Regions from separate parts of the Paraclostridium bifermentans genome, predicted to be linked through region 2. Evidence: riboswitches for the same ligand, from Rfam matches in the RefSeq annotation. Region 2 holds a riboswitch; the other holds the start of a gene.
What was found. Region 2 has a riboswitch for glycine ahead of gcvT (glycine cleavage system aminomethyltransferase GcvT). Riboswitches for the same ligand answer to the same signal wherever they lie in the genome.
Positions count from the first base shown of each region.

Region 1: linked by a shared signal. The riboswitch ahead of KXZ80_RS12205 (GrdX family protein) and the one ahead of gcvT (glycine cleavage system aminomethyltransferase GcvT) in region 2 are both predicted to bind glycine.

Region 1 is NZ_CP079737.1:2,534,832-2,539,961, reverse strand. It holds gene KXZ80_RS12220 (FecCD family ABC transporter permease) at 1-346, shown strand, start outside; gene KXZ80_RS12215 (FecCD family ABC transporter permease) at 348-1,364, shown strand; gene KXZ80_RS12210 (ABC transporter ATP-binding protein) at 1,380-2,171, shown strand; glycine riboswitch at 2,439-2,559, shown strand; gene KXZ80_RS12205 (GrdX family protein) at 2,655-3,026, shown strand; gene trxB (thioredoxin-disulfide reductase) at 3,069-4,031, shown strand; gene trxA (thioredoxin TrxA) at 4,176-4,493, shown strand; gene KXZ80_RS12190 (glycine/sarcosine/betaine reductase component B subunit) at 4,559-5,130, shown strand, end outside.
Region 2 is NZ_CP079737.1:1,455,645-1,460,774, forward strand. It holds gene KXZ80_RS06920 (S41 family peptidase) at 1-445, shown strand, start outside; gene KXZ80_RS06925 (DUF2971 domain-containing protein) at 569-1,396, shown strand; glycine riboswitch at 1,491-1,594, shown strand; gene gcvT (glycine cleavage system aminomethyltransferase GcvT) at 1,808-2,863, shown strand; gene gcvPA (aminomethyl-transferring glycine dehydrogenase subunit GcvPA) at 2,911-4,311, shown strand; gene gcvPB (aminomethyl-transferring glycine dehydrogenase subunit GcvPB) at 4,312-5,130, shown strand, end outside.

The sequences.
Region 1 (5,130 bases), 1.1 Mb from region 2:
AATATTAAGCTTAGGTGAAGAAGTTGCTATAGGACTTGGACAAAAAACTAATTTAGTAAGATTTATATCCTTAGTAGTAGTAGTTTTAATGACAGGAGCAAGTGTTTCTGTTGCTGGAAATATTGTATTTGTAGGTCTGGTAGTACCTCAAATTGCAAAAGGAATAGTTGGAGCAGATTATAAATATATAATACCTAGTTCTTTAGTTTTAGGGTCTTTGTTATTAGTTTACAGCGATATCTTATCAAGAATGATAAATCCACCGTATGAAACACCAGTAGGTTCAATAACTGCACTTATAGGGGTACCGGTCTTTATATATCTTGTAAGAAAGGAAACTAGATAAAATGAAAACTAATAATAAAAAGTCTAAAATTATATTAATAGCATCGGTTTTATTAGCACTTATATTTATTACTGTGTTGATAAGTTTAAATATGGGATCATTTAAAATTCCACCTATAGATGTATTAAAAACATTTATAGGACAAGGACAGAAAAATTATGAAATAGCAATTTTTAAATTAAGACTTCCTAGAATCGTTATTGCAATATTGGTAGGTAGTGCATTAGCAACAGCAGGTGCTATACTTCAGGGAGTTACTAAAAATGATTTAGCAGATTCAGGAATATTAGGTATAAACTCGGGAGCTGCATTGTTTGTTGTAGTATATATATATTTAATGAATGGAAATGTATATGATGGAGTAAGTAACTTAACTATATTTACAATGCCTATAGTTGCATTACTTGGGGCATTATTCGGAGCCTTCTTAATATATGTATTAGCATTTAAAAATGGCATTAGCGCTCAAAGGTTACTTTTAATAGGAATAGGTATAAATATAGCATTTACATCTATAATGACGATTTTCCAATTGAAATTTACTACTCAAGAATTTAATAGAGTAATGGCATGGACATCAGGAAGTATATGGGGCAGCAACTGGAAGTATGTACTAGCAATACTACCTTTTATAATAGTATTTATGTTTCTTGCAATATATAAATCAAGATACTTAGATGTATTAAATTTAGGAGATGAAATATCTACAGGGCTTGGTGTTAATGTAGAAAAGGAAAGAAAAAAGCTAATAACTTATGCCGTTATATTAGCAGGAGTTGCAACATCAGTAGCTGGAAGTATTTCATTTTTAGGATTAGTTTCACCTCACATTGCTAGAAAGCTTGTTGGACCTAAACATAAAAGATTAGTACCTATATCAGCATTAATAGGAATATTACTTATATTAGCAGCTGATACTGTATCTAGAAATTTACTAGCACCAATAGAAATACCAGTAGGAATAGTTATATCTATAATAGGTGTACCTTACTTTATATATTTAATGTTAGCAGATTAGAAAGAGGTAAAAATTATGAATTCAATAATAACTAAGGACTTAAACATATCTTATGGAAATATAGATATTGTAAAAAACTTAAATTTAAATATACCAAAAGGAAAAATAACTACAATAATAGGAGCTAACGGATGTGGTAAATCTACTATTTTAAAAACTATAGGAAGAATAATAGATCCAAAGAGCGGAAGTATTTATATAAATGGTAAAAATCTTCATGAGGAAAATCCAACAGATATCGCAAAAGAAATGGCAGTACTTCCACAAAATCCACAAGCTCCAAGCGGACTTACTGTAGAGGAATTAATATCTTATGGTAGATTTCCTCATCAAAAGGGATTTGGAAAGATAAATAAAGAAGATAAGGATATTGTAAGTTGGGCTATGGAAGTTACAAAAATATCTGAATTTAGAGATAGAAATATTGATGATTTATCTGGAGGACAAAGACAAAGGGCTTGGATAGCAATGGCTCTTGCACAAGAAACAGATATATTATTACTAGATGAACCTACAACATATTTAGATTTAGCTCATCAATTAGAAATTTTACAGTTATTAGATGAATTAAATAAAAATGAAAAAAGAACTATTGTAATGGTTATTCATGAATTAAACAATGCTTCTAGGTTTGCAGATCATATGATAGGAATCAAAAAAGGTAAAATTGTATGTGAAGGTGAAGCTCATGATGTTATGACAAAAGAAAATTTAAAAGAAATTTTCAATATTGATGCAGAAATTGTTGAAGATCCACGAACAAAAAAACCTGTTTGTTTAACCTATGATATGGTTAAAAAAAATTAAAAAATAAAGGCATAAAAAAGGAATACTTAAAAGAAATTAGAATAAATATAAATTGAAAGTTAGAAAATTAACTTAATAGATAAAATCTATGGAAAGAAGTTAATAAAAAGATTATAGCTATACCAACGGTTTGACAAAAAATGGACAATATCAACAAAAAAACATAAAAAAATATTTGAAAAAGTATTGTATATATTTACCAAGCTAGATATAATGTAATTAAGAAAAGCACCTAAGGGGCAAAGACAAAACTAAAAATTAAACCGTTTGAAGGTTAAGGGAGACGGTCTCTAATTTGGGGAAATTAGAGATGACCGAAGGGACAAATTTAAATTCATCCCAAAAGGATTTAAATGAAATTCTCAGGTGAAAGGACTTTAACTGGACGGATCTCTGAAAGACATTTTGACAGGGAACTAAGTGGGGACTTAGTTTCCTGTTTTTTAGTTTAACAAAAGAAATTTTGAAAGTGAGTGTAGACAAATGTTAATAATCACTAACAATCCTATGATTCAGGAAAACGTTACTGACAAAGAAGTTATAATGTTAGACACTGACTATATAGGAACATTAAAGGAATGTAGGGATTTAGTTCATAAGGGGTATGAATTATTATCACATCCGCTATATGGGAGCGTAAAACCCAATGAAACACCATATCGTACAGTCATAATTAAAAAGGGGAAATCTCTAGACACAAATTCATTAAACTTAATAGAAGAAGCCATAGAAACAGCAGAAAAATTTAAAAACAACAAGTTAACTCCTATGTGGACTGAAAAAGTTTTAGACGATTTCAGAGTAATTGATTTTGATATAATGAGAAATACAATCCAAAGAATACAATATGTATAAACTTTGGTGTATATATATTAATAAAAATAGGGGGTCGAGATAATGGAAAATTTATATGACATAGTCATAATAGGTTGTGGACCTGCAGGTCTTGCAGCTGGTCTTTACGGCGCAAGAGCTAAAATGAAGACTTTAATACTTGAAAAAGGAAAAACTGGTGGACAAATAGTTATAACTCATGAAGTTGCTAACTATCCAGGATCAGTTGAAAATGCTACTGGACCAAGCTTAATAGCTAGAATGGTAGAGCAATGTAAAGAATTCGGTGCTGAAATAGTTAGAGACTCTATAGTAGACACTGAATTAGAAGGAAACATAAAAGTATTAAAAGGTGAAAAAGGCGAGTACAGAGCTAAAACTGTTATAATAGCTACTGGAGCTACTCCTAAAAAATTAGGATGCCCAGGAGAAAAAGAATTAACAGGTAAAGGAGTTTCTTACTGTGCTACATGTGACGCTGACTTCTTCGAAGATTTCGAAGTATTCGTAGTTGGAGGAGGAGATAGTGCTATAGAAGAAGCATTATACTTAACTAAGTTTGCTAGAAAAGTTACTATAGTTCATAGAAGACAAGGTTTAAGATGTGCTAGATCTATAGAAGATAAAGCAAGAGCTAATGAAAGAATAGAATTCTTATTAGATACAGTTATAGATGAAATAAAAGGTGATGGATTAGTTGAATCAGTAGTATTTAGAAATACTCAAACAGGTGAAACTAATGAATACTTCGCTGATGAAGAAGATGGAACTATGGGAATATTCATATTCGTAGGATTTGATTCTCAAACAGAGTTATTCAAAGGTAAAGTAGATATGGATGACTATGGATACATCAAAACAGATGACAATATGTTAACAAATATACCAGGTGTATTTGCTGCAGGAGATTGTAGAGTTAAATCATTAAGACAAGTTGTTACAGCAACAGCTGATGGAGCTATAGCTGCAGTAACAGCTGAAAGATATGTAGAAGCAAACTTCGAAGAAGAAGTTACTAATTGCTAATAAAAAAGTACGTTTAACAAGGTTATCGGGGGATGATGTTTATCAAATTAAACATTACTTAGTGAACGGTACTTAAATTAAAATAGCTATTAATATATTAAAAATATATTAAAATATATAAATTCCAATAAGGGGGATACTGAAATGATAGCATTAGAAAAAAATACATTCGATCCAGAAGTATTAGAAGCAGAAGGGCTAGTATTAGTTGATTTCTGGAGTCAAGGTTGTGAGCCTTGTAAAGCATTACTTCCAGATATAGAAAAATTTGCAGAAGCATATGGGGAAAACATAAAGTTCTGTAAATTCGATATAACTAAAGCTAGAAGAGTTGCTATAAAAGAGAAGGTTTTAGGTCTTCCAACTATAGCTATATACAAAGATGGAGCTAAAATAGATGAAGTAACAAAAGATGATGCTACAGTTTCTAATATAGAAGCTATGATAAAGAAGCACTTATAAGTAATTAATGGGGATTCAATTCCCCGTTAAAATAAATTAAGTTCAAAAAATTAGGGGGTGCCAATATGCGTCTTGAGTTAGGGAAAATCTTTATAAAAGATGTACAATTTGGAGCAGTAACAGAAGTTAAAGATTCAGTATTATACATCAACAAAGAAGAGATGTTAAAAGAAATTGGTGGAGATGAACATATAAAATCAATAGATTTAGATATAGTTCGTCCAGGGGAAAGCGTTAGAATAATACCAGTTAAAGACGTTATAGAACCGAGAGTAAAAGTTGATGGTAATGGAGGAATATTCCCAGGAGTTATATCAAAAGTTGACACTGTTGGAGAAGGTAGAACTCATGCACTTAAAAATGTTGGAGTTGTAACAACTGGTAAAATAGTTGGTTTCCAAGAAGGTATAATAGATATGACTGGTCCTGGAGCTGAATATACACCATTCTCTAAGTTAAACAACGTTGTTGTTATAGCTGAACCAATAGATGGTTTAAAGCAATACGATCACGAAAGAGCTGTTAGAATGATAGGATTCAAAGCTGCTACATACTTAGGAGAAGTTGCTAGAAACTTAACTCCAGATGAAGTTGTAGAGTACGAAACTAAGCCATTATTAGAGTCAGTAGCAGAGTA
Region 2 (5,130 bases):
TTTAGGTAAAATGATTATTTCAAAACCAACAATTTTTTCAAAAATATCTGTACCTAGTCAATCAGTTCCAGGGGAATTTATATTTGAAAAAGATCAAATTGTTAACCCAGATGATAAAAAGCATTATAAAGGAAAAGTAATGATATTAATGAATGAAAGAAGTCAAAGTCAATCGGAGTTTACTGTAATGGCACTAAAAAAAGGAACTAATGCTAAAGTAATAGGAAGTAACTCTATTGGTACCGATGGAAATGTAACAGAGGTTTATTTGCCAGGAGGTGTAACAACTTTAATAACTGGACTAGGAGTTTATAATCCAGATGGTTTACAAACTCAAAGAATAGGTCTTAAACCAGATATTTATATAAAGCCAACTATAGATGGAATCAAAGAGGGAAGAGATGAACTTTCAGAAAAAGCTATAGAAATTATAAAAACTAAATAAAAAACAAATATAATATAAGGCTAGAAAATTTTCTAGCCTTATATTTATTTAAATATGTGCACATAATTATTAGTATATAGAATGCAATAATAAATAATTATTAAATCAAGGAAAGACAAATATATGAAAATGAAATGGGAAGAAAAATTTATCGAACTATATACTAAAGGAAAAGTGCAAGAAGCTAAAGATTTAAAAAATATACATGTTCCAAGTAAGTTATACAAATACCAAAAAATAGATGAAAATAGACTAAAAAATTTAGAATATGGAAAGCTATATTTTTCAAATAGGGAGCACTTAAATGATCCATTTGATTTACTACCAGTACATTATAATGAAGAGGAGATAATCCGCTTCTTAAAAGGAGAAGATTGTCCGGCAAATAACTTATCAAAATCAGAAATAATAATTAAGATAGATAAAGTTTTAAATAGCTTTAGCGACCATATAAAAATACTATCTCTAAGTACTAGCATATATAACATACCTCTATGGACTCATTATGGAGATAACCATAGAGGTATGTGTATTGAATATGATATAGATAATTTAGATAGAAATAGTGATTTTTATGATTGCTTGCTAAAAGTAAGCTATATAGATAAAAAAGTAGAAATAACTGAAGTCTTAAAAAATACTTTATCGAATCTAATAAATAATGATGAGTTAAAATTAGATTCTATGTTTTTGTTATATTTCACATTGACAATGAAACACAAAAGCTGGCAATATGAAAATGAATGGAGAATTATATTAAAAAGTAATAGTGGGGAATGTGGGATAGAAAAAAGCCTAATGAAAGTAAGAGCTATTTACTTAGGAAAAGATTGTAGCAAAGAAAATATAGAAAGAGTTATAGAAATTTCTAAAAAATTAAATTGTAAAGTTTATAAAATGGAATATTCTAAAGGTATTGATTTTAGATTGATACCACAGAAGATATATTAAATTAAATAAATTTAAATTTGATTAGTTAATAAAATTTGTTGACAACTAATAAATTAAGATACTACAATTTAGATATAAAAATTAAATAAACCAGGTGATGTTAGCGAGAGATACTTTTTAAATAAAGAGCCGACGGAGAAATTTGAATAACTTCCAATTTTCAAAGAAACTTTCAGGCAAAGGAATCGTTAACTGATGGATCTCTGGAAAGCCCTTAATTGTAAGGCGCCGAAGAAGAAATGATACTATAAGTATTAAAACTTTCAGGTACAAGAAACAGAGGATATAGGAATATTATTTATTTCTATATCCTCTTTTTAATTTTCTAAAAATATATTAAGGAGAAGTTTGATATGGAAAATTTAAAAAAAAACGTATCTACTGAGTGCACACGAAGCTTTAGGCGCAAAGATGATAGACTTTGCGGGATGGTATATGCCACTAGAATATGAAGGCTTAATAAAAGAACATGAATCTGTAAGAAATTATGCTGGATTGTTTGATGTATCTCATATGGGGGAAATTATTGTAAAAGGTGCACAAGCAAAGTCTTACCTACAAAACTTACTTACAAATGACATAGAAAGATTAGAAGATAATCAAGCTATATATACGTTTATGTGCTACCCTAATGGAGGTGTAGTTGATGATTTATTAGTTTATAGATTTGATGAAAATTATTTTTATTTAGTAATAAATGCTAGCAATATAGAAAAAGATTTTAAGTGGATGAATGAAAACAAACAAGACTATGATATACAAATAGAAAACATCTCTAGTAAAATTTCAGAACTTGCAATTCAAGGACCTTTATCTCAAAGAATACTTCAAGAAATATGCGATGAAAATTTAGATGAAATTAAATCATTTTACTTCAATAAAAATATAAAAGTTAATCAGATATCAGCTTTAGTTTCTAGAACTGGATATACCGGGGAAGATGGATTTGAAATATATTGTAAAAATGAAGATGTAGAAAAAATATGGAACAAACTATTTGAGGTAGGCGAAAAATATAAACTTAAACCTTGTGGATTGGGTTGTAGGGATACGTTAAGATTTGAGGCTGGATTACCCCTTTATGGAAATGAATTAAGTGAAGCTATAACACCATTAGAAGCAGGTTTTTCATTCTTTGTAAAGTTAGATAAATATAATTTTATAGGAAAGAATGAATTAAAAATGCAAAAAGAAAAAGGATTAAATAGAAAGATTATTGGATTTGAACTTACGGGTAAAGGTATAGCAAGACAAGGGTATGAGGTTATGGTTGATGAGAATGTAATAGGATATGTAACAACTGGATATAAATCCCCAACTTTGAATAAAAGTATAGGATTTGCCCTTATAGATTCTAGTTATTCAGAAATTGGAAAAGACGTAGATATATGTATTAGAAAGAAAAAAGTAAAAGCAAAAATTATTAACAAAAGATTTTACAAAAAACCAACAGCGATTCATGCTTAAAAATAGATATTAAAAAGTGAATATAAAACTATTATGGAGGTTGGGTTATGTTTAAATATATACCGATTACAGATGCGGATAAAGACAAAATGCTAAGTGAAATAGGAGTAGAATCAGTAGATGAGTTATTTAGTGATATTCCCAATGAATTAAAGCTTAATAGAGATTTAAATTTAGAAACTTCAAAAAGTGAAATAGAAGTATTAAAAAAAATAAAATCTATAGCTAAAGAAAATAATAGCATAGATAACTTGACTTGTTTTTTAGGAGCAGGAGCATATGATCACTATATACCATCTGTAATCAAACATATTACATCAAGGTCAGAATTTTATACAGCATACACACCATATCAAGGAGAAATAAGTCAAGGAACACTACAAACCATATTTGAATTTCAATCAATGATTTCTGAACTTACAGGAATGGATATAGCTAATGCATCTATGTATGATGGAGCTACTGCAAGTGTAGAAGCTTGTGTAATGGCACTAAATAGTGGAAAAAATAAAAATAAAATACTAGTAGCGAAATCTATAAATCCTGAGATTATGGAAGTCATAAAAACATATATGAAATTTAAAGATATTGAAGTTATAGAAATTGATTATGATAGAAAAACAGGAAGAGTTGATTTAGATAGTTTAAAATCAAATATAGATAAAGAAAGTGCTTGTATGTTAGTTCAAAGCCCTAACTTTTTTGGAATTATTGAAGAAATGGAAGAAATAGAGTCTATTACTCACCAAAATAAAGCAATGCTTATTATGAATGTTAATCCAATATCTTTAGGTGTTTTAAAATCACCAGGAGAGTTAGGAGCAGACATAGCTGTAGGAGAGGCTCAACCATTAGGGAACTCTTTGAATTTTGGAGGTCCATTTGTAGGATTTATGAGTACAAAAGCTAAAAATATAAGAAAACTTCCAGGAAGAATAGTAGGAGAAACTATTGACTCAAGAGGACAAAGGGCATATGTCCTAACACTTCAGGCAAGAGAACAGCACATAAGAAGAGAAAAAGCTACGTCTAATATTTGCTCAAATCAAGCTTTAAATGCCCTTTCAGCTACGATATATATGGCTACAATGGGATATAAGGGATTAAAAGAGGTAGCAAATCAGTGTATTCAAAAATCACATTATGCTTATAATGAATTAATCAAAACTGGAGAGTATGAAACTGTATTTACAGGAGAATTTTTTAATGAATTTACAATTAAATCTAAAAACCATAATGTAGATATTGTTAACGAAAATTTATTAAACGAAAACATAATTGGTGGATTTAATTTAGAGAATAAATTTAAAGAACTTAATAATTGTTCATTATATTGTGTTACAGAAAAAAGAAGTAAGGACGAAATTGATAATTTGGTTAATGTTATATCCAACATGGGCTTTAAAGATAGTAAAGAAAAAATTATTGATACTATGGGGGCTATATAAATGAAAGATTATAATAAATTATTGATAGAAATTTCAAAAGAAGGAAGGTTTGCGTATTCACTTCCGCCTTTAGATATATATGAAGATGAAAATTTAATTCCTGATAATTTTAAAAGAACTATAAATCCTAAATTGCCTATGGTAAGTGAAGTAGACGTCGTTAGACATTTTACACTTTTATCAAATAAAAATTTTGGGGTTGATACAGGATTCTATCCATTAGGGTCTTGTACTATGAAATACAATCCAAAGCTAAATGAAGACATAGCATCTATAGAAGAATTTACTAATATACATCCTTATCAAAATGAAAAGACAGTTCAAGGCTCACTTCATGTAATGTATGATTTTTCAAATATGTTAAAAGAAATAACAGGAATGGATGAAATAACATTACAACCATCGGCAGGATCTCATGGAGAATTGACAGGCTTGATGCTTATAAAAGCATATCATGAAAATAGCGGTGATTTTAAAAGAAATAAAATAATAGTTCCAGATTCAGCGCATGGGACAAATCCAGCAAGTGCAAATCTATGTGGATGTAATATAGTGCAAATAAAATCAGATGAATATGGATGTGTGGATATTGAAGCTTTAAAAGAAGTACTAGATGATACTGTTTGTGCTTTGATGCTTACAAATCCAAGTACATTAGGCATATTTGAAAAAAATATAACTGAAATTGCAGATTTAGTACATGAAGCAGGTGGATTATTGTATTATGATGGTGCAAATATGAATGCTATTATGGGAATTAGTAGACCTTCGGATATGGGATTTGATGTTGTTCATCTAAATCTTCATAAAACTTTTTCA